Regions from separate parts of the Bacillus sp. z14 (2026) genome, predicted to be linked through region 3. Evidence: predicted binding sites of a transcription regulator. Region 3 holds the regulator's gene; each other region holds the start of a gene.
The links. The regulator LexA, encoded in region 3, represses DNA repair genes until DNA is damaged. The targets are predictions, from matches to a motif close to CGAACATATGTTCG.

Region 1: the regulator LexA is predicted to act here: its motif matches at 2,614-2,627, upstream of AC4G3O_RS03300 (Y-family DNA polymerase).
Region 2: the regulator LexA is predicted to act here: its motif matches at 4,399-4,412, upstream of parE (DNA topoisomerase IV subunit B).
Region 4: the regulator LexA is predicted to act here: its motif matches at 1,875-1,888, upstream of dndB (DNA sulfur modification protein DndB).

Annotation. Positions count from the first base shown of each region.
Region 1 covers NZ_JBZFQK010000001.1:692,622-698,101, forward strand. The annotation lists gene AC4G3O_RS03285 (iron-sulfur cluster biosynthesis family protein) at 10-330, opposite strand; gene AC4G3O_RS03290 (hypothetical protein) at 474-686, opposite strand; gene AC4G3O_RS03295 (YolD-like family protein) at 928-1,266, opposite strand; gene AC4G3O_RS03300 (Y-family DNA polymerase) at 1,295-2,554, opposite strand; gene AC4G3O_RS03305 (heme oxygenase) at 3,285-3,623, shown strand; gene AC4G3O_RS03310 (aspartate/glutamate racemase family protein) at 3,703-4,548, opposite strand; gene AC4G3O_RS03315 (FAD-dependent oxidoreductase) at 4,545-5,480, opposite strand, start outside.
Region 2 covers NZ_JBZFQK010000001.1:24,775-30,254, reverse strand. The annotation lists gene parC (DNA topoisomerase IV subunit A) at 1-2,371, opposite strand, end outside; gene parE (DNA topoisomerase IV subunit B) at 2,365-4,332, opposite strand; gene AC4G3O_RS00130 (CoA-binding protein) at 4,670-5,080, opposite strand; gene plsY (glycerol-3-phosphate 1-O-acyltransferase PlsY) at 5,252-5,480, shown strand, end outside.
Region 3 covers NZ_JBZFQK010000009.1:16,296-21,775, forward strand. The annotation lists gene tkt (transketolase) at 1-1,847, opposite strand, end outside; gene AC4G3O_RS17935 (DUF896 domain-containing protein) at 1,986-2,216, opposite strand; gene AC4G3O_RS17940 (YneB family resolvase-like protein) at 2,293-2,943, opposite strand; gene yneA (cell division suppressor protein YneA) at 3,013-3,336, opposite strand; gene lexA (transcriptional repressor LexA) at 3,490-4,116, shown strand; gene AC4G3O_RS17955 (helicase-related protein) at 4,320-5,480, opposite strand, start outside.
Region 4 covers NZ_JBZFQK010000001.1:775,068-780,547, forward strand. The annotation lists gene dptF (DNA phosphorothioation-dependent restriction protein DptF) at 1-1,745, opposite strand, end outside; gene dndB (DNA sulfur modification protein DndB) at 1,963-3,060, shown strand; gene dndC (DNA phosphorothioation system sulfurtransferase DndC) at 3,063-4,655, shown strand; gene dndD (DNA sulfur modification protein DndD) at 4,676-5,480, shown strand, end outside.

The sequences.
Region 1 (5,480 bases), on a different contig from region 3:
TTATAGAGCCTATTGAAAGATGACATTCATCATTGGATTTAAATACTGATTAGGGCTTTTCAGCTGATAGCTATTTGTACTGCTGGAATAATCAATAATAAGCTTTTCATCTAAAAAGATTTCATGATATTTATTTAACCATACAGGATAGGCATTGGTTTCCCATTTTACTTCTTGAGAAGTAGTTTCTTTAACAAAATATAAATTGGTTACACCGCTTACTACGCAGCCACAGCCTTCTGTTTCATACTTCAAACAAAATACGCCTTCTTGATCTGTCAGCTTGTCTTTTACCTTTTCTAATGCTGCGTCTGTCCATGTAATTTCCACTGTTGTCCACCATGCTTTCTCTCTATTTATCTCATAGGTTCCCGATTTCACTTAACCCGCAAACCTGTTAATAATTAAATCTGAAATAAAAAAAGCAGCATTCAATGAACACTGCCTCTATGTCTTAAAAATGAACGTTCAGCTTAATGAACTGCTCTCGTATGTTTTTGTATCAAACTTTGTAAAGCCGCCACTGCTTCATCGCCAGTATACGTACCTTTATAACTGAAACCATTCTCTGAGCAATATTTTTGCCCTAATGCTACAGCATCTTCTTTAGTCATTTCTTTTTTTAACTCTCCTATAACTAATCCATAAGGTGCTTGATAAATCGTGCTATATTTTTCTTTTTCCATTTTTCTTTACCCCTTTTGTTTTGATATCCCATGGCAAAGTTATCAGAACTGAAATCGATGTTAAAAATTCATTATCTGTATATTTCTTACTTCTAGGTCTATATACATAGTAAACTTTTTGTGGAATTTTGTCTAATATTTGCGTTTTCATGTCCTCAAAATTGGGTAGTAAAGTTTATTTAGAACAAAAAAGAAGAGCCATAACCAACATATGCATAAGCTTATAGCAAATTGCAGGCCATCAATTTTTCAATTGTACGTCCATAATTTCCTGATAAAATACAAAACAAACATCTCCGTCCTCATCAACGATATGAAGCTTTTGAGCCTGTTCATTGCAATAATGAATATGTCCTTCCACCGTACCGTACCGGCGACTGGCTGTACGGTAATAGCGGATCATCACAGGCTTCCCATATTCCAAAGCCTCCATAATTATCGTATTCATCGCTTCCACTTGCTGTTCATCAAGCTCATTCCTTGTTTCATAGCTGTCCTCATGTGCCCATGCTCTAAGCATTGTTACGTGTTCAGGCAGCATCATTGATGTCCATTTTATTTTTCCGCGATCTCGAATCATTCCCTGCAGCCTCCATTTCACTTGTCTGTTATGCTCTATGTCCTCCAACCAACGTACTTCGATGCTTGGCCGTTCCTGCCTCTGTATACGACACGGCACGTAAAATCGCATTCGATCCAAATTTTTTACGCATTCGATCCATCACAAAGCCAAGTTCGCGTTTGCGCCAGCTATCCTGGTCAAATAGACTGATTTGCATCTCTCGATCGGGGATAACATTCGAAAGTGTAATAGAAATTTTCCTAACTGTTTTGCCTGTATAAAACCGTTCAAACAAGGTTAAACACATTTCATAAATATCCATCGTAATATTGGTCGGTGTTTCTCTTGTCATAGAGCGATGAAATCCACCTCCAAATTCATCCTGGCTATAATAAATCCCCAAGCTGACGGTTCTGCCCGCCATCCCGCTTGCACGTGTTCTTCTTGCTACTTCCTCACTCATTTCCAGAATAACATGCTTGATTTCCTCAGGCTTTTTATAATCACGCAGTAAAACCTGGCCTTTTCCAAAGCTGATTTGCCCTTCCATAATCGGAGCACCGATATCCGATAAATCAACACCCCAGGCATGGTGATACAATTGATTGCCCATAATGCCAAACTTCTTTTCAAGCGTCGCCAGATCATAACGCGCCAATTGACCGATTGAAAAAATCCCCATTCCATTCAGCTTCTTTTCCATCGGCTTTCCGATTCCCCACATTTCGCTCAAGGGGGATAAGGGCCATAATTTTTCTGGTACATCCTCATAGGTCCATTGGGAGATTCCTTTTTTCTTGGCCTCCAAATCAAGACACAGCTTAGCAAGCAGCATATTCGGACCGATTCCAATCGCGCATGGAAGCTGGAATTCCCGATCAATTTCATCCTGGATTTTTTCAGCAATTTCTACGATATCTCCCCATAGACGAGTGGTCCCATCCACCTTTAAGAAGCTTTCATCCACACTGTACGTATGAATTGCGCTTTTAGGTACATATCGATTGAATAAACGGCTGATTTCAGTAGAGATACGCAAATACGTAGCCATATTAGGATTAACCTTTATAATGCGCGGATCATCCGGAATCTCAAACAATCTCGAGCCTGTCTTAATGCCAAACTCTTTCTTCATTTTGGGAGATGAAGCCAGCACCACACTGCCGCTCCGTTCCGTGTCACTCACCACAGCCAAATAACATTCAAGCGGATCCAGTCCCATCATCACCGCTGAACAGCTGGCAAAAAAACTTTTCATATCCACGCACATAACATAATGATGCGGTAAAGTACTGTAATCAATCATGTTAAAACCTTCTTTTAAATAGAATGTATGTTCGTCTTTATTATATTCTTAATGATAAGCGAATATACGTTCGTATTCAATGGAAAATTATTTACAATTTATGTATAAGAGCATGGAAGCGTGCAAATACTTTAAGACAACGGACATATTCATCAAGTAATTTAACGAAAACGTTTTAAAATAGTCGTCCAAATGCATTCATCTACTAGTATTTTCACTTTTCCCTTTTCAATTCGCCCATAAATAAGTAAATTAGAGCAATTATGTTGAGTTTCGTTCAATTATTACGAAAATCGCTCAATTCCACTCCATTTCCGCTCGATTATATGGAATTCCGCTCAATTAATATCAATTTCCGCTCAATTCCTGCGAAAATCGGCTGGATTACTAGACTAATCTAGCTTATACAGTCATTTAGTCACTCAAATTTTGACTCGTAAGTCTCGAAAACTCTTAATTTAAGATCTTTTTGCAAAAAATAATAGAAAAATTGATTACTAATCTATTTGAAGGGTTATATAGAAGGATGAACGAACTATGTTGGTTATTTCATCATGCAATGCTTTTCAATCATATAGAAAAAATATGATAGAGCCATGATTAGCAAATCCTAAAGCATAATGAATTCAAAATCTTCGAAAAAGATATATAATAGCAGTGTAAGAGTGATTTTCAAAGAAGTAATCTGATATATTTTCCAGAAAAATAAAAATAAAAGGAGAATGATCACATGATTGTTGTTCAAAACAAAATTAAAACCAAACCAGGTTTCGCAGAAAAAATGGCAGGCCGTTTCACTTCCGGTAACGAATTAGATAAATTTAAAGGATTTGTTAAAGTAGAGGTTTTACTTACAGAGGGCCTGACAGAATATGATGAGATGAGCGTCAATATGTACTGGGAGGATGAAGAAAGCTTCCTTGCCTGGAAAAACAGCGACTCCTTCAAAAAAGCGCACAAACGTCCGGAAGGCAAACCGGATGAAGCTAAACAGGACTCTCCTATGTTAGGAAGCCAACAAACTACATTTAGAGTAGCGTCTGTAAAAGAAGCAGCTCCAACAAAATAATGTACGCAAAAGGTCTTTCCAAAAACTTAGGAAAGACCTTTTATGCTATATTCTATCAATATAATCATGCTCAATTGTATTAATTAGCAGCAAACTCACGCACGGATAATCCAAAATCCATTTCCTTGGTTATAGCTTGCAACTGATAATAGTCACGCAGTTTTTCAACAATCTCTTCGGGTGGTTTTGCATGATAATACCCTTTTCGCGTAGTCGTCATACCACTAATTTTCTGCAAATCGACAAGTGATTCACACATTTTAATGGCCGAGCCGAATGAATCGATAATCGGGACATCTTCAATATGATGAATACCGTGGGTTGCTAAAAATATATTCATCGGACCTTCTCCAGGAATAATGACATCTGCCCCTTCGGCAATAGCTGTTTTTGCGGCAGCTTTAAATTTCTCCAAAATCGGCTCAGGATTTTTAAATCCTTCCAAAATATCATAAAATCCAATATCCGCCTGAATAATCGGGCCCAATTTTTGTTCAAGACCATATTGCTTCGCATTAAAACGTAACTGATCTGCCAGTGGAGCTAAAAAATTCACGATGCCTATTCTTGTTCCAAGCATTGAGGCAATATGCATGGATGCCTGGCCGTAGCCAATAACCGGGATGTCCACTAATGAACGAGCCTCAATCAAGCCGACATCCGGTATGGTAGCTATAAAAACAGCATCATACCCTGCCCTTTCAGCAATCAATGTGTTTCGAATAAATTGCTCTTTATGCAGGCTTTGCAGATAGTTGTAGGTAATATAGTGCCCCGGGTATTGAGCAGGATAAGTCTCCTTTGTCATTCCATGTAAGACGACATCAACATCTGGTCGAGCAATTTTGGATACATGCTGTATGACCGCATCACGATATTCAGGTATGTCTTCAATGGAAGTTAAGCTTTGATGCCAAATTTTCATTGCGCTACCTCCTCTTCCTTTATTCGAAGGGCTTGTTCAGCAGCAATACGTCCAAAAATAGCTGCCTTTCCGAGCGAGCTCCCTGTCATATAACCCGCTCCATGGAAGCCACCCACCATTTCTCCGGCTGCATATAATCCTTTAATTGGGTCGCCGAACGGATTTAAAACTTCTGCATCCTCGTTTACACGAACTCCTGCATATGTAGCGAGCATAGCAGTCACTGTTTCCATTGCGTAAAAAGGACCGGTTTGAATCGGGGGTGGCTTACCAAATGTATGGGTCAATGTGTTACGACCGAATGGGTCATCACTGGTAATAAGATGCCTATTATATGAGTCAATCGTTTGGTGAAGAGATTGACTTGGGAGACCTGTTTTTTCGGCCAATTCCTCAAGTGTCTCAGCCTGGATAATTAAGCCTTCATTAAACAATAATTGAAAATCATATAGCGCATCATGTTCGACACCCTGATCCATAACCGTTTGATCCCAAACTTGAAATGTATGTTGATTAGGCTGCTGCAATGCAGCATCACCCAATAATTTGTAGGAAATCGACTCATTAACAAATCGTTTCCCCTGTTCATTCACAATGATGCCGCCTTTATAAAAGGCATGAGCCTGCCGTTTCTTTTGATTAGTAGAACTCGGATGAAAGCCGTATGTTCCTTTTAAGTATGGAAAATCCTCTAACCAGGCACCTACGGAAGCTGCTAATTTAATGCCATCTCCATGGTTCCCTTCTCCACCTAACCTGATTGTGTGTTCAAGCTGTGGTGCAAAGGCTCCTAATAAATCTTCACTTTGTGAGAATCCACCTGCGGTTAAAGCGACCCCTTTAGATGTATAGCATTCCTTTTGCTCGCCATTTTGTTGATAAAGTACACCCACTACTTTTTGTTGCTCAGTTAGCAAACGTACGACAGGACT
Region 2 (5,480 bases), on a different contig from region 3:
CCATAAAGAACGAACCATTTGAATAGCGATCACTAGGTCGTAATTGGAAGGATGCAACTTCTTCTATCATGCCTTTTTCCGACAAAATCACAATAGTATCAACATCGTTTACAAATTCTATTCCTACTACTCGATGTGGGTTTTTCTTCAACTCTCTCAACATAACAACTCCTCGTTTTGCACGGGAAGTCATTTCAAACTCGCTTCGTTTCATTTTCTTAATAGCGCCCCTCTGTGTGATCAACGCTATCATAGATGAATCAGTTTCAGCAAAAACTTTACCTGCAACTATATAATCATCGTCCTTGAGATTTATGCCTTTAACACCGGCAGCACGTGCTCCCACAGTTGGAATTTCACTTTCAGGGAACATCAATCCATACCCAATAGAAGTAGCCAGGAAGATGTTTTGATTTCCATCTGTTTGATGGATATCCACAACCTGATCATCTCCCTTAAGATTAATAGCTGTTAAAGGTTTTGAATATCTCGTTGCCTTATATAGTGCAAGTTCAGACTTCTTAACTAATCCATTTTTCGTAACAAATAATAAAAACGATCCTTTTTCAAAATCAGAAACTGGAATAGCCTTTAATAGATTCTGATTCTTATCAAGCGGTACGATATTACTGATATGCTGACCAGTATCCTTCCATCTGATATCAGGAAGTAAGTGAACCGGACAGTAAATATAACTACCTTTATCTGTAAATAACAACAAGGTATCGGTTGTATTCATATCCAGCTTATGAAGGAGCCTATCTCCTTCCTTCATTCCATAATCCTGGCCGCCTGAAGCAGTATAAGATCGTAAGCTTGTCCGTTTTATATACCCTTCTTTTGTGACCGTAACAATAACATCTTCGCTTGGAATCAGAACTTCAAGATTAATCTTAATGTCTTGAATTTCAGCTTCTATTAGAGATCTACGTGAATCTGAAAAATCCTTTTTAACTTCTTTTAGTTCTTTTTTAATAACTGCCATTAACTTCTTGTCACTGCCAAGGATAGTTGTCAGCTCTTCAATTTTTTTACGTAGTTCTTCAGCTTCGTTTTCCAATGCCGTAATATCCGTATTCGTTAATCGGTAGAGCTGAAGGGAAACAATCGCTTCTGCTTGTGCCTCTGTAAATGTATATTCCTTTATTAGGTTTTCTTTTGCATCTTTTTTATCCAGAGACGCACGGATTGTTGCGATTACTTTATCAAGAATGGAAATCATTTTGATAAGTCCCTCAACAATATGCTGACGATCACGAGCTTTTGCCAAATCAAATTCAGAGCGCCTTGTTATCACTTCACGGCGATGATCAATATAGGCATCCAGCATTGCTTTTATGCCCATAAGCTGCGGACGTTTCTTATGAATGGCAACCATATTGAAATTATATGTAATTTGCAAATCTGTATTTTTAAATAAATATTGAAGAATAACATTAGAGTCTACTTCTTTTTTTAACTCAATGACAATCCGTAAACCTGTACGGTCGGTCTCATCTCTTACTTCAGAGATACCCTCAAGTTTACGATCAAGGCGCAATTCATCAATTTTTTTAACAAGATTAGCTTTGTTTACATCAAAGGGAAGCTCAGTTATCGTAATTTGCTGTCTGCCACCGCGTAAAGACTCAATCGCCGTTTTACTTCGAATGACAATTTTGCCTTTACCTGTTTCGTACGCCTTTTTAATTCCATCTGCCCCTTGAATGATCCCACCTGTAGGGAAATCAGGTCCTTTTACAGCAGTCATTAGCTCATCAACTGTACAATCCGGATTATCGATTCTCATGATGGTAGCATCAACAATCTCTCCAAGATTATGTGGCGGAATCTCAGTGGCGTAACCAGCTGAGATTCCAGTTGAACCATTTACAAGCAAATTTGGAAATTTAGCCGGCAGCACAATCGGCTCTTCAGCTGTATCATCAAAGTTTGGTACAAAATCGACTGTTTTCTTCTCGATATCTCGTAAAAGCTGGCCTGCAATAGAGGATAAACGTGCCTCCGTATAACGCATGGCTGCCGGAGGATCCCCATCAATACTTCCGTTATTCCCATGCATCTGAATTAATTCACGGCGAAGCTTCCAGTCCTGGCTCATTCTGACCATGGCTTCATAAACAGATGAGTCACCGTGAGGATGGAAGTTACCGATGACCAGACCGACTGTCTTGGCTGACTTTCTATATGGTTTGTCATTGGTATTACCATCCGAATGCATGGCATAAAGGATTCTTCGTTGAACCGGCTTTAATCCATCTCGTGCGTCCGGTAATGCCCTGTCTTGAATAATATATTTACTGTATCGGCCGAAGCGGTCGCCAATCACATCCTCAAGAGGGAGATCGCGGTATTTCTCTGCTGTCATAATACTTCCTCCTCACCAGCAACCGTTAAGTTCTCATTTTCTAAAATATTTCCATCTTCTTCTAAACCAAAAGCAACATTGGCTTCAATCCACTTACGCCTTGGTTCTACTTTATCACCCATTAATGTGGTAATCCGTCTCTCTGCCCGTGCCGCATCATCAATGCATACACGGATCAAGGTACGTTGTTCTGGATCCATAGTCGTCTCCCATAGCTGGTCTGCGTTCATCTCTCCAAGACCTTTGTATCGCTGAAGCATGTATCCTTTTCCAACCTTTTTAATGGTACCTTCTAATTCATCATCATCCCAAGCATATTCTATAACTTCTCTTTTACCGCTTCCTTTACTAACTTTATATAAAGGAGGTAAGGCGATGAATACTTTACCATGTTCAATTAATGGTTTCATATAACGATAAAAGAAGGTAAGCAATAATACTTGGATATGGGCGCCATCCGTATCAGCATCGGTCATAATGACGACTTTATCATAATTGATATCCTCGATGGAGAAATCGGATCCTACTCCACCACCGACAGCATGAATAATTGTGTTTATTTCTTCATTTTTAAAAATATCTTCAAGCTTAGCTTTTTCTGTATTAATAACTTTACCGCGTAAAGGCAAAACAGCCTGGAACCTTCGATCACGCCCTTGTTTGGCAGACCCTCCGGCAGAATCTCCTTCGACGAGGTATAGTTCATTCTTCAATGGATTGCGGGACTGCGCCGGTGTAAGTTTTCCTGAAAGCAACGCTTCCGATTTCTTGCGTTTTTTACCGCTGCGTGCATCTTCTCTTGCTTTTCGGGCTGCTTCTCTGGCCTGAGCCGCTTTAATCGACTTACGGACCAAGGATGTCGCAATATCGGCATTTTCCATTAAATAATAAGATAATTTTTCAGATATAACAGAATCTACCGCAGAACGGGCATCACTGGTACCAAGTTTACTTTTTGTCTGTCCTTCAAATTGTAATAATTCTTCTGGAATTCTTACAGAAATGATAGCAGCCAATCCTTCGCGGATATCTGAACCATCCAGGTTTTTGTCCTTTTCTTTCAGCAAACCGGATTTACGTGCATACTCATTAAAGGCACGTGTAACAGCAGTTTTCATTCCTACTTCATGAGTTCCGCCATCTTTTGTTCTGACATTATTGACGAATGATAAAATATTTTCCGAATATCCATCATTAAATTGAAAAGCAAAATCAACCTCAATATCAGAATGAGTCCCCTCAAAGCTTACAACAGGATGCAATGTATCTTTTTCTTCATTTAGGTAAGAAACAAATGCCTCAATCCCATTCTCATAATAATAAACATCTTTTTCATCCGTACGTAAGTCATGTAATTCAATTTTTAAACCTTTTAATAAAAAGGCAGATTCGCGTAAGCGTTCACTTAAGGTTTCACGATTGTAAACAATGGTAGAGAAAATACTCTCATCCGGTTTAAAATGAATGGTTGTTCCAGTTTGGTTGGTTTTACCAATTTTCTCTAAAGTCGTTACAGGTTTTCCGCCATTTTCAAAACGCTGTTCATAAATAAAACCATCACGCTTAATGGTAACAACAAGCCATTCTGATAAAGCATTTACGACCGATGCACCAACCCCATGTAAACCACCGCTCGTCTTATAGCCACCCTGACCAAATTTTCCTCCTGCATGAAGGATGGTTAGAATAACCTCCGGAGTCGGTTTACCCATTTTATGCATTCCAGTAGGCATCCCTCTACCTTTATCCATTACACTGATGCTATTATCTTTATGAATTTTTACAATAATTTCGTCCCCATGTCCGGCCAATACTTCGTCCACGGAGTTATCAACGATTTCATAAACGAGATGATGCAGGCCTCGTGTGTCTGTGCTTCCGATATACATTCCCGGTCGTTTACGGACAGCTTCTAATCCTTCAAGTACCTGGATGGCATCTTCGTTATAGTCAATAGGTTTTATATTTTTTGCCACTTATGTACCCCTCTCTTTACGTTACAACTTCTATTATATACATATTCTTAAACAAGAACAAATGTTCTTGATAGTATAAACAGCACACTAAAGCTCTATTGCTCTATTTTTACAGATTATTTTTCGTTTCGCAAATAAAGTTTAGATAAAGGTTATGTATACGAGACATCCCGGCTTCCAGTCCCTGTAAAAAACAAATAAAATAAGTCCCTGTATCTTAATTATGGTATCATCTTCGGTGTTTTTACAACTATTAGTTTTTATTACCTACAACATTATAAAACCACCAATGAGCTATTTACGAGCAATTGGTGGCCATTTTTTATTATTTAGTTAATGCATGCTCCACTTTTATGCAACGGTCCATAATGACGGTGTAATCCTTGTCCTTTAGCATTTGGAAGGCCTCTTCATCAATAACTCCCAGCTGTGTCCAAAATATATCGGCGTCGATTTCCAAAAATTCCTTAGCCAGATCCATCACATATTCAGATCGGCGAAAAACATTGACAATATCCACATGCCCCTCAATATCCTTCAATGTCGCAACCGCCTTTACACCCAAAACACTATCCACTGTAGGATTGACCGGGATAATTTCATATCCATTATCCTGCATGGCCTTAGATACCATGTAAGATGTCCGTTCCGGATTATCAGAAAGACCAACGACAGCTATTCGTTTCGCTTTTTTTAAGAGGAGACCAATTTCATCTCTGCTTGGATTTTCTATCATGAATATAGCCCCTTTCAATAATAAAATTTATCCTTATGTATACCCATAGGCTATTATAGAATAAACGGTCAGCGCAGAATAGGGAAGTTAATAAAAATAATTTTTTTATTTTCTTTTTGCAGGTACATGTTAAAATATATTAACCAGTAGTGTAAGAAAGGAACTGTTTATATGTTATATTTTTTGTTTATATTGGCCTATCTGCTAGGTTCAATACCTTCAGGCTTAATTATAGGAAAAGTTTTTTATAACACTGATATACGTGAGCATGGCAGTGGAAACTTAGGAGGAACCAATACATTCCGGACACTTGGGAAAAAAGCCGGAATTATCGTTACAACTATAGATATCTTAAAAGGTACTATGGCCACCTTATTGCCATACATATTTAATATACAAG
Region 3 (5,480 bases):
AATTCAATTGCTAAGCGTTTCTTAACAGTTGAAGGGATAACAGATTCTTTATATTCAGCAGATTGAGCTTCAAAGCGATCAAATGATGGCATGCTGACAACTGATACATCAATGCCGTCATTCGCTAATATAGCCTGTGCTTGAACAGCCAATCCTACTTCAGATCCAGATGCCAACAATATAGCATCGGCAGTATCCTTATTGGAAGGTGAAACTACATATCCACCTTTAGCAACGCCCTCTTCAGCTAATTCAGCTGATAACGGTAACGTAGTTAAGTTTTGGCGGGATAATACTAACGCAGTTGGTGCAGACTTGCTTGTTAATGCCGCTTTCCATGCAGCTGCCACTTCATTGCTGTCAGCCGGACGGATAAGTGAAACATTAGGCATTGCGCGCAATGCAGCCAAGTGCTCAATTGGTTCATGAGTTGGACCATCTTCTCCAACAGCAATACTGTCATGTGTAAATACATATGTGACAGGAAGATTCATTAACGCTGCTAAACGAATAGCTGGACGCAGGTAATCAGAGAATACAAAGAATGTTCCTCCATACACATGCACACCACCGTGAAGTGCCATACCGTTTAATGCAGCACCCATACCAAATTCACGTACTCCAAACCAAATGTTTCGGCCATCATAGGAGCCTGGCAAGAAATCTTTTTCGCCTTTCAGCATCGTTTTGTTTGATCCAGCTAAGTCAGCGGATCCACCAAATAAAGATGGAAGATTTTTAGCGATTGCATTTAATACTTCTCCGCCTGAATTACGTGTAGCAACGGCTTTTCCTGCTTCATAAACAGGAATATCCTTATCCCAGCCTTCAGGTAATTCGCCTTTGATTGCTGTTTCTAGTTGAGCAGCAAGTTCAGGGTATTCGTTTTTATAGCTTTCAAATAATTGGTTCCATTCTTCTTCTTTTTTAGCACCAGCTTTTACAACAGTTTCTTCGAATGTGTCATAAACTTCCTGTGGTACATAAAAATCTTCTTCGAATGTCCATTTGTAATATTCTTTAGTCAATTTCATTTCGTCTTCGCCAAGCGGAGCACCATGAACAGCAGATTTACCGGATTTATTTGGAGCACCGTATCCGATAACTGTTTTTACTTCAATCATAGTTGGACGGTCAAGATCTGTTTTTGCCTCTTCAAGCGCTTTAGCAATTTCATTCAGATCATTACCGTCTTCTACGCGAATGTATTGCCATCCGTAAGCTTTAAAACGCTCAGCAACACTTTCAGAGAAGCTCATATTTAATTCGCCGTCAAGAGAGATATCATTGGAATCATAAAGGACTACTAAACGTCCCAATTTTAAATGGGCAGCAAGAGAAGCAGCTTCAGCTGATACCCCTTCCATTAAATCTCCATCTCCGCAAATGCTGTATGTAAAATGATCTACAACATCAAAGTTATCTTTATTGTAGACTGCCGCCAAATGACGTTCCGCCATTGCCATACCGACTGCCATCGCAATACCTTGGCCAAGTGGTCCGGTTGTAGCTTCTACGCCTTTTGTATGTCCATATTCAGGATGTCCAGGTGTTTTACTGCCCCATTGTCTGAAATTCTTAATTTCTTCCATATCAAGGCCATAACCTGATAAGTGCAATAAGCTGTATAAAAGCATGGAACCATGTCCTGCTGATAATACAAAACGATCACGGTTAAACCAATCCGGATTTTTTGGATTATGGTTCATGAATTTGGTCCAAAGAGTATAAGCCATAGGAGCAGCTCCCATTGGCATACCAGGATGACCTGAATTAGCTTTTTCAATTGCATCGATTGAAAGAGTACGAATAGCTGTGATAGATAAATTATCTTTTTCTGTGAACATTGCCTACATCCTTTCAGATTAACCTTCTAATTTATATTAATGAAGTATAAACAGGTTGACAAGACTTTGTTGGTAAATGCTACAAAATCGTCACTCCTTAAGATATTTTTTTGGAGTCTAACCTATTATGCTATACCCTTAATGTAATTTATTATTACGTAATTTTTTTATTTTTTCAGGTGTGACATCCTTACCTTCTGGATCGATAATTGTCAAACCTTCAACCGTATTTCTCATTGAGGTACGAAAGGTTTCCAAATACTCTTTCCTCAGAAGAGATTGTTCAGTGGCTTCTTCTTTTGTAAGGCCAACTGTTTTTGATTTCTTAGATAATTCATTAATTCTTTTAATTTTATGCATTGGCAGCATGGTATTGCTCCTTCTATATAAAATATAAGTAGATATTGTCATCGTATAGAAAAACTGCGTAATTTTCAAGAATGAACTATTGATTAGTATTCTTTTTCATATATTCTGAATATCTTCGATGAATGGTGGCTTTTGAGAGATCATAGCCTTTTCTGTTTAAATTCTCCGTAATTTCAGCAAATGTTAATCCTTTAATACGCAGCTCAATAACCTCCTGTAAAGGTACCTCTGACCTTTCTCTTCCGCCTCCAAGATGTTGATTTGCTAAATTTCTTTGTGGTTTATATCCATTTTCAATTGCTCGTTTCATCCCTCTTCTGATTTTACTGTTTTGTAATTTTCGCTGATATTCCTCTACTATACTGATGATTTGCAAAAGCATGGCATCTGTTTCAGAAACCTCAAGCTCACCATTATGAGTAACCGTATATAATTTAACCCCTTCTTTATAGATGCAATGTAATAGAGCAATCTTGGCATTTCCTCTGCCCAGTCTTGTTTCATCCTGAATCAAGAGACCCTCGATTTCTCTATTTTTCATTTTTTCCAGCAAGATTAGAATGCCTTCTCGTTCTAAATCATATCCACTGGCTTGTTCTTTCTCGATTATTACCACCTCGAACCCCTTTATGGCAGCCAGTCTTGTTAACTCCTGCTCCTGCCTTTCCAGTGATGTTTCCTGTGAACTTTTATCTGTGCTGACTCTGCAATAAATTCCAACCTTCATTTTCTCTCACCATTCTTCTTTACATATAGATAAGGCCGGGAAACATTCCCGACCTTACTGATTATATAGTTATTTATCAGAATCTGCTAAGTGTAGCATTTCTGTATTTTCGTTCATTTTCTTTACAGGAATCACAATCGTTTGCCCTTCCTTTAAATGATTAATGTGCAAGTCATTATGTTCCTGAACCCAAGAGACAAATTCAGTCTGTGTCATTTCGCTGCCGTCAAAACGTTCAGCCATATCCCAAACTGTATCTCCTTTTTTAACCGTGATTTGTTGATAATCGTCTTTTGGTGCTTCAATATTTGTTACTATCATTGTAGTTATTAATAAGAAAAGACCGATAAAAAACAAGATGGAATAATTATAAGAAGTCCATAATTTTTTCATAAATAAACCCCCATCGAATGTATGTTCGTTTAATATAAATCAAGTATAAACCGAACAAACGTTTTGTGTCAATACAAAAAACGAACTTATGTTTGTACTGTTAAACAGGAAATGATATACTAAAAACAAGAAAAGCTAAAAGAGGTGCGGGAGATGACTACTAAATTATCCAAACGGCAACAGGATATTTTGCTATATATTAAAGAAGAAGTAAAAACGAAGGGCTATCCGCCTTCCGTTCGAGAAATTGGCGAAGCAGTCGGACTGGCTTCTAGTTCCACGGTTCATGGTCACTTAGCGCGATTGGAAAGCAAAGGACTCATCAGACGAGATCCTACCAAACCACGTGCTATTGAAATCCTGGATATGGATCCACATGACCATATTCCAAAAACAAATTCAGTTAATGTACCATTAATCGGGAAAGTAACTGCAGGGCAGCCTATTACAGCTATCGAAAATATAGAAGAATACTTCCCTCTGCCTGAGCATATGGCTCCTGCCGATGAAAATGTGTTTATGCTAGAAATTATGGGCGACAGTATGATTGAAGCTGGAATACTTAACGGTGACTATGTAATTGTTCGCCAGCAGCATACAGCAAACAACGGTGAAATTGTCGTAGCCATGACTGAAGATGATGAAGCTACCGTTAAACGTTTCTTTAAAGAAGATACTCATTTCCGTCTGCAGCCTGAAAATTCTATGCTCGAGCCTATCATTCTACAAAATGTCAGCATCCTTGGCAAAGTGATCGGGTTATACAGAAATATTCAATAAGAACGTTGGGACCGGCTTTCAGCCGGTTCTACTTTTGTGTTTAAAATCTATTATCTCTATTTTCTCTATTAAACATATGCATTTAAGATTGGCATATTCCATTTTATAAATAGATTAATACTTTTATTTATCTCGTTGTTTACATAATATTATTATGTGATACAAAAAAGCTTGCAACCATTTTGATTGCAAGCTTGAAGGTCCTATATATCCCATCCTTTGTAATAGTATCTTGATCGTTTACTCTCTTCATAACACGACTGGCAAATAGCAAATGGATAATTCCAGCTTAACGGCTTATTGCATGACCGACACTTTGTTTGATATTTTTTAACCCCTTTTCTTAACTGATTATGTGCATCTGAACTGATTTCTTCTCTTACTCGCTCCCAATAGACCGTTTCACTTCTTCGATCTAATTTATACAAAAACAATAAATGCAATCCTACTGATTTATAAGATAATTCAAGTTCATCCAAGGAATCTTTCTTTATTAAAGGCTCTCTCAATTCTCTTCGATCCACAATGGCTTTCATATTATAGAGCCATTGATTAACGAGGCTCTCCTCATTCGCTGAAAAAGGTAAATGCAGAAAACCGTATAAATCAGTTATCGACATTCGTCCTTCTATTTGTTCATGGCGAATTAAATGATATAAAGCTTTTTCCTGATTAAGCGGTGCTTTTGTTGTTCCGGCAGGATTTTTAAATTCATCCCATAATTCAAAGAATTGATCAAAGCTGGAGTGATAACGTTTAAAGCGTTCAAATACACCCTGTGTAGGAGCTATTGTAAATGTACTGATTGGCCGGTCTTCACCATTCAACAACCTTTTCATTAAACCAATTTGATCAGTAAATGCAACTCTCCCTTCATTATATATACCTTTACGGCCGGCACGTCCTGCTAACTGCTTTACTTCCTGAGAGGTCAATAAACGCCTTCTCGTGCCATCAAATTTATCATTTTCGAGAAAAACGACCCGCCTAATCGGTAGATTGAGCCCCATCCCGATAGCATCTGTAGATACAATCACTCGCGTCTCCCTGTTAATGAACCTCTGAATTTGTTTAGCTCTTGTCTCAGGAGGCATACTTCCATAGATTACACTTACTTTATGGCCGTTTCTCTCCAGCTTTGAAGCGGTTTGAAGCACTTTATTTCGAGAAAATACAATCAAAGCATCCCCTGCCTTGGCATGTTCAATCTTAAAAGGTTTTTTCTCTACAATAAGCGGTATATCCCGTTTGTATTCATGAATTTCTATATCATTTCCCTGAAGCAGATTCAAAATCATCCTTTTAGAGTTGTGACTGCCTATGATGTGAACTTCCCGAGCACGCGCTTTATTAATAGCTCTAAA
Region 4 (5,480 bases), on a different contig from region 3:
AAATCCTCATTCGTTAAATAAGTTAAACGTATGAATGATTCGTAAAATGTATTATAAGAGGTATCACTGATATCCGTTTTATCATAAAACGGACTAAGCCAATTGTTAGCGATTTCCCCCAGTACATTTTCTTTAATAATGTTCTTCCAATCATTTAAAGTGTGCAATTTTATGACTAGCTGATCGATATCACTAGACCGATTATGGATAGGATCTAATTTGTTCATCACAAACAAAATTGACGATCGTTCTCTTCTATTAAATAAAAGACTAGGTAATGAAGCTTGTAATCGATCAAATTCATTCATCATTTTTGGTGCATTTAGATCGTCAGGAATAATAATATCAGCTACAAAATTCAGAAAAGCACGCGCAGATATGACGAGTTTATTTTTCACAAGTGTTTGAATCAGGAGATTAACAATTTGCTTTTGGACTGTAGGGTTGCGAAAAAGCATAAAATTCTCATGTGCCATAGTATGCACATCGTTCTTTTCGTCTTCCAAAACAGCTAAGTGAAACGGATTCTCTTGTACAGGATTGAATATCTTAGCCAATAATGAAGAATAGAAAGAAGACTTAGGTCCTTCCTCAGTTAATTCATAGGCATGATAGTCCCCAAAGCTTAATAAATCAAAAAGATCTTCGCTATACATTGTTGTGATATTTTGTGTAAAAAGACCACTCATTTCGACAAATTGCTTTAATTTTTTATAGGTGAACGTTTTATGCTCTAAATGGACAAAATTATGCAATACACCCATATTAATAGCCAATATAACTCGATCGTTTGATTCATTAATTTTCTGATCTGAAAAATTCTGCAATAGCTCTTCCAATGTTTCCATCGCGTTTTTAGAAGGTGAGAAACTTTCAGTAGCATCATTGAAAATCGTGTAGCCTTCTATTAACTTCGGCTTATTCTCTTTTAAATAAGCTAAAAGGTGAGATTTTCCATCCCCAACACTGCCGCATAACAATATTAAATTTCCCTTTTCACCGTCTATTTGGCGTTGCAAAATATGTTCTAAATCCAGTTGAATTCTTCGATCGACATGCAAATAGTTTTTAAAGGAACTGAACTGGTCAGCATTCTCAATTGCTTCTTGGGAAGAATCTTTTAATCTTCTAAGTTCTCTCAATAAGTAACTTTCATTACTTGGCAGGTCTTTGACTAAAATGGACTTTTCTTCTTTTACTTGATCCTCTTTCTCTTTCTCTTCAGAGATTATAGGACTAGGATTAGGACTTATCTGCCCACTGCCAATAAGTTCTAAAATTTGTTTAGTAACTATATCTTTAATGTCTTCTTTTTCTTTTGGCTTAGGTGGTGTATACGCAGGAATTTCAATTTCATCAACTATATATACTTCACAAAACCATAATGCGATATTATACATTTCTTTGTGGAGCCTAAAAGCTACCGTTATATCGTCAAATTGCCCATCATGGGCAGCCTTATTTCCTGAAAAACGAATAGCATCAAATGATTTTTGGATTTTTGGATCAATATACCCTTCTCGGGAAAGATATAAGATCTTTTCATATAAGGAAGTTAAATGGTAAACTTCTATGGATTCGTACTTAATAACCTCGTTAACAATTTCCTCAGCAAAAATGCGAGCTTTCATGATTGCACTGCTTGCATCATTGAATATTAATTCTTCCATTTTCTTCGCATTTTGAGCAGCTACAGGATTTATTTTTTCTAGGAAACTCAAAAAATATGTTTCATTCGAACTCATTTGTTAAATCAACTCCATATAGCGTAAGTACTTTCAGGTTACATTTTATCACAAAAAGGGTTGTATCTTTAATATAACAGGACATATGTCATAATTAAATTCCTAAATTCTGCCTTTTCTAATTATGATCGAATAAACGTTCGTTAGAATTGTATTTTTTTATCATATTGTATATAATTAAAATCTATTATTACGTACGTAATTAGGAGTGATTACAATGGATACTACATTTACATATAATTTCCCTGCCATTCGTGGTGTACAAGCAGGTAAAGAATATTTTGTTGCAATGTGCCCTCTACGAATCATCCCAAAGATCTTTCTTTTTGATGAAGAGGAAATTCCACCGGAGCATCGATCGCAACGAATTTTAAATAAAGCTAGAATACCAGAAATGACAAACTATATAGTAGAAAATCAAACTGACTATGTTTTTTCTTCTATTACAGCTTCTATTGATGGCGCAATTAAGTTCATACCATTTAATAAGGAAGCTTCTTCTAAAGATTTAGGTCAATTAAGGATTGCTTTAGATGCTCGCTTCCTGATTAATGATGGTCAACATAGAAGAGCAGCGATCGAGGAAGCACTGAAAATTTCGCCTGAGTTAGGAAATGAAACGATTTCCGTTGTATTTTTCCATGATGATGGTTTAAAAAAATCTCAACAGATGTTTTCTGACTTAAATCGACACGCAGTGAACACGACATCGTCCATAGGAATTTTATACGATCATCGCGATCAGTTAGCATTGCTTACAAAAGATATTATTGTTTCCACTCCCTTATTGAATCGATATACTGACAAAGAAAGAGTTTCATTATCTAAAAACTCTCCAAAAATACTGGCACTAAACCACATTTTTAATACAAATCTTAGGTTGCTAGGGAAAACAAAAGGTGAGCAAATAAATGATGAAGATGAAGTTTTTTTAAGAGAGTTTTGGAATGTATTATGCGACTCTATTCTCGAATGGAAAATGGTCTACAATAAAGAATTATCCCCTCGTGAATTACGGGCAAATTTCATCGTAGGACACGGAGTATTTATAGAAGCTGTTGGATTAGTTGGTAAGTACTTACGAAACGAATGTCAGGAAGAATGGTCTTTATATTTGAAAAAACTCTCCAGTATTGACTGGAACCGAAGTAATACAACAGATTGGTTGGGCCGAGCCTTTAATCAAAATGGAAGAATCCAAAAGAACTCTTCAACTGTACAACTAACCGCAAATAAAATTAAACAATTAATTGGACTCACTCTATTAGAATCAGAACAAAACTTAGAAAATAAATTTTTTAAAGGAGGCGTTTAATTTTGAATAAAGGAATTATCAGTAATCTATTATCGAAGCAAGCCCCTTTAGTAGATGAAATAAAAGAAAAAATTAAAATAGCATATAAAGAAGACAACCGACCATGGGTGGTTGGTTATAGTGGTGGTAAAGATTCCACTGTGGTTGTACAACTTGTATTCGAAGCATTAAGTGAAATGCCTAAAGAAGAGCTCCATAAAAAAGTATATGTCATTTCTTCAGATACACTAGTTGAAACACCACTAATAATTAACTCGATTAACCAAACATTACGTCGTATTCAAGATGAAGCATTAAAAAGAAATCTCCCCTTCGAGACACATAAAGTGAAACCAAGTGCTGAACAGTCTTTCTGGGTGAATTTAATTGGAAAAGGCTATCCATCACCTAACCAACAGTTCAGATGGTGTACCGATCGTTTAAAGATTGAACCAGCTAATCAATTCGTTATGGATAAAGTATCTTCTTTTGGGGAAGTAATTATGGTTCTTGGCGTCCGTGAAGATGAAAGTGCTAGTCGTGGTAATTCTATTCGTTCTCATACCGTTGAAGGAAAAACTTTCATGCGGCATTCAACGTTAGCTAATGCTTATGTATATGCTCCAATACGTTCATTCACGTTGGATGATGTTTGGAATTACTTATTGAATTATCCTTCGCCTTGGGGAGATGATAATCATGAATTACATCGTCTTTATCAAGATTCAAACAGCGGTGAATGTCCATTAGTTATAGACAAAAACATTAAAGAAAGTGCTGGTTCATGTGGGAACAGCCGTTTCGGATGCTGGGTTTGTACTGTTGTGAATCAAGATAAAGCTATAACAGGGTTTATTCAAAGTGGACATGATTGGATGAAACCATTATTAGATTTCCGCAACTGGTTGGCTTCTATACGGGATGATCGAACAAAACGGATGAAATACAGAATGAACGGACAAATTTATTATAGAGATGTAAAAATAGAAGAGATCGATAATAAAACCTATGTTATTATTGCCAAAAAAGCTAGCAGAGCCAAACAAGTAATTCCATTTGATGAATATACTATTCTTACAAAAGATACAATTAAGAGTTACATTACAGAACATAATATTGATTTAAGTTCACCTGAAGACCATCGTATATTAGTCGAATATACGGAAGAAACATTGGATGGCCAAATTATAACCAAATATGCGCAATTAGGCCTTGGCTCTTATACTATGGAAGCAAGAAAAGAAATTCTAACTAAATTATTGGAATTACAACGCGATATTAAACATCCTTTCGACCAACATTATGAACTTATTAGAGAAGAAGAATTAAAAGCTATTCGTAAAATTTGGTTTAAAAATGGCGAATGGGATGATGCAGTTCCTGCAATATTCGAAGATATTATGGGGTATTCTTTAGATTGGGAAATAGATGACAGACCATTATTTGATCAAGAACAAATATCAGATCTAGATTTATTATGTGATCAATTTAAAGTAGATATTAAAGTTATTAAAAAGTTAGTATCTATTGAAAAAGATTACTCAGGTTACAAATTTAGAAGAGGTTTAACAGATGAGATAGGCAAAGTATTAAAACAAGACTACTTACATTTATAAGCAGAAAATGAGGGTTAGTAATGATTATTAATGAAATTCAATTAACCAATATAGGGGCATACAGAGGTATTCAGTCATTTGATTTCCGTCCTACTCAAGATAAGAATGTAATCTTAATAGGCGGAGAAAATGGTGCCGGTAAAACAACACTTCTGAATGCCATCAAACTTGGTTTATTTGGAGCATATAGCTACGGATTTAAAACAGAAAATGCAGATTACTATAAAAGGGTCGATAGTCTTCTTAATCATACTGCAAAGAAAATTAATGAGAATAATTTTAGTATAAAAATAGAGTTTTCACTGATTGATGGTTTCGAAAAAATTGAATACAGTGTTATCCGTAATTGGAAGTACTCCAATAAAAGCCTAAAAGAAACTTATTCTCTAATTGCTAACGGCAAAATGCAGTCTGAATATGAAAAAGATCTATTTCAATCCAAATTAAAAGAGGTTATGCCACCCCAGCTTTTAGACTTATGTCTATTCGATGGTGAAGAAATTGCTCAAATCGTCAGCAAAAACCTCCTATCTGAGTACTTAAAAAATTTATCAAGAGTTGTATTTAACTTAGATTTATTTGAAACATTAGAATCCGATTTAGAAAATTACGCTAACCAGACGCTAGATGTTCAAAAGATGGAGTCTGCAGAACAAGAATTATATGATCTTAACAATCGTGAAAAGAGTCTAAGAGCAAATATTATCTCTGCACTAGGAAAGATTGACGAATTAAAAAACCGTAAAAATGAACTGCAAGATGAGTATCAACGTTTAAAAGATGATTTTGAAAAATATGGTGGTCTTGTTAAGACAGAACGTGAAA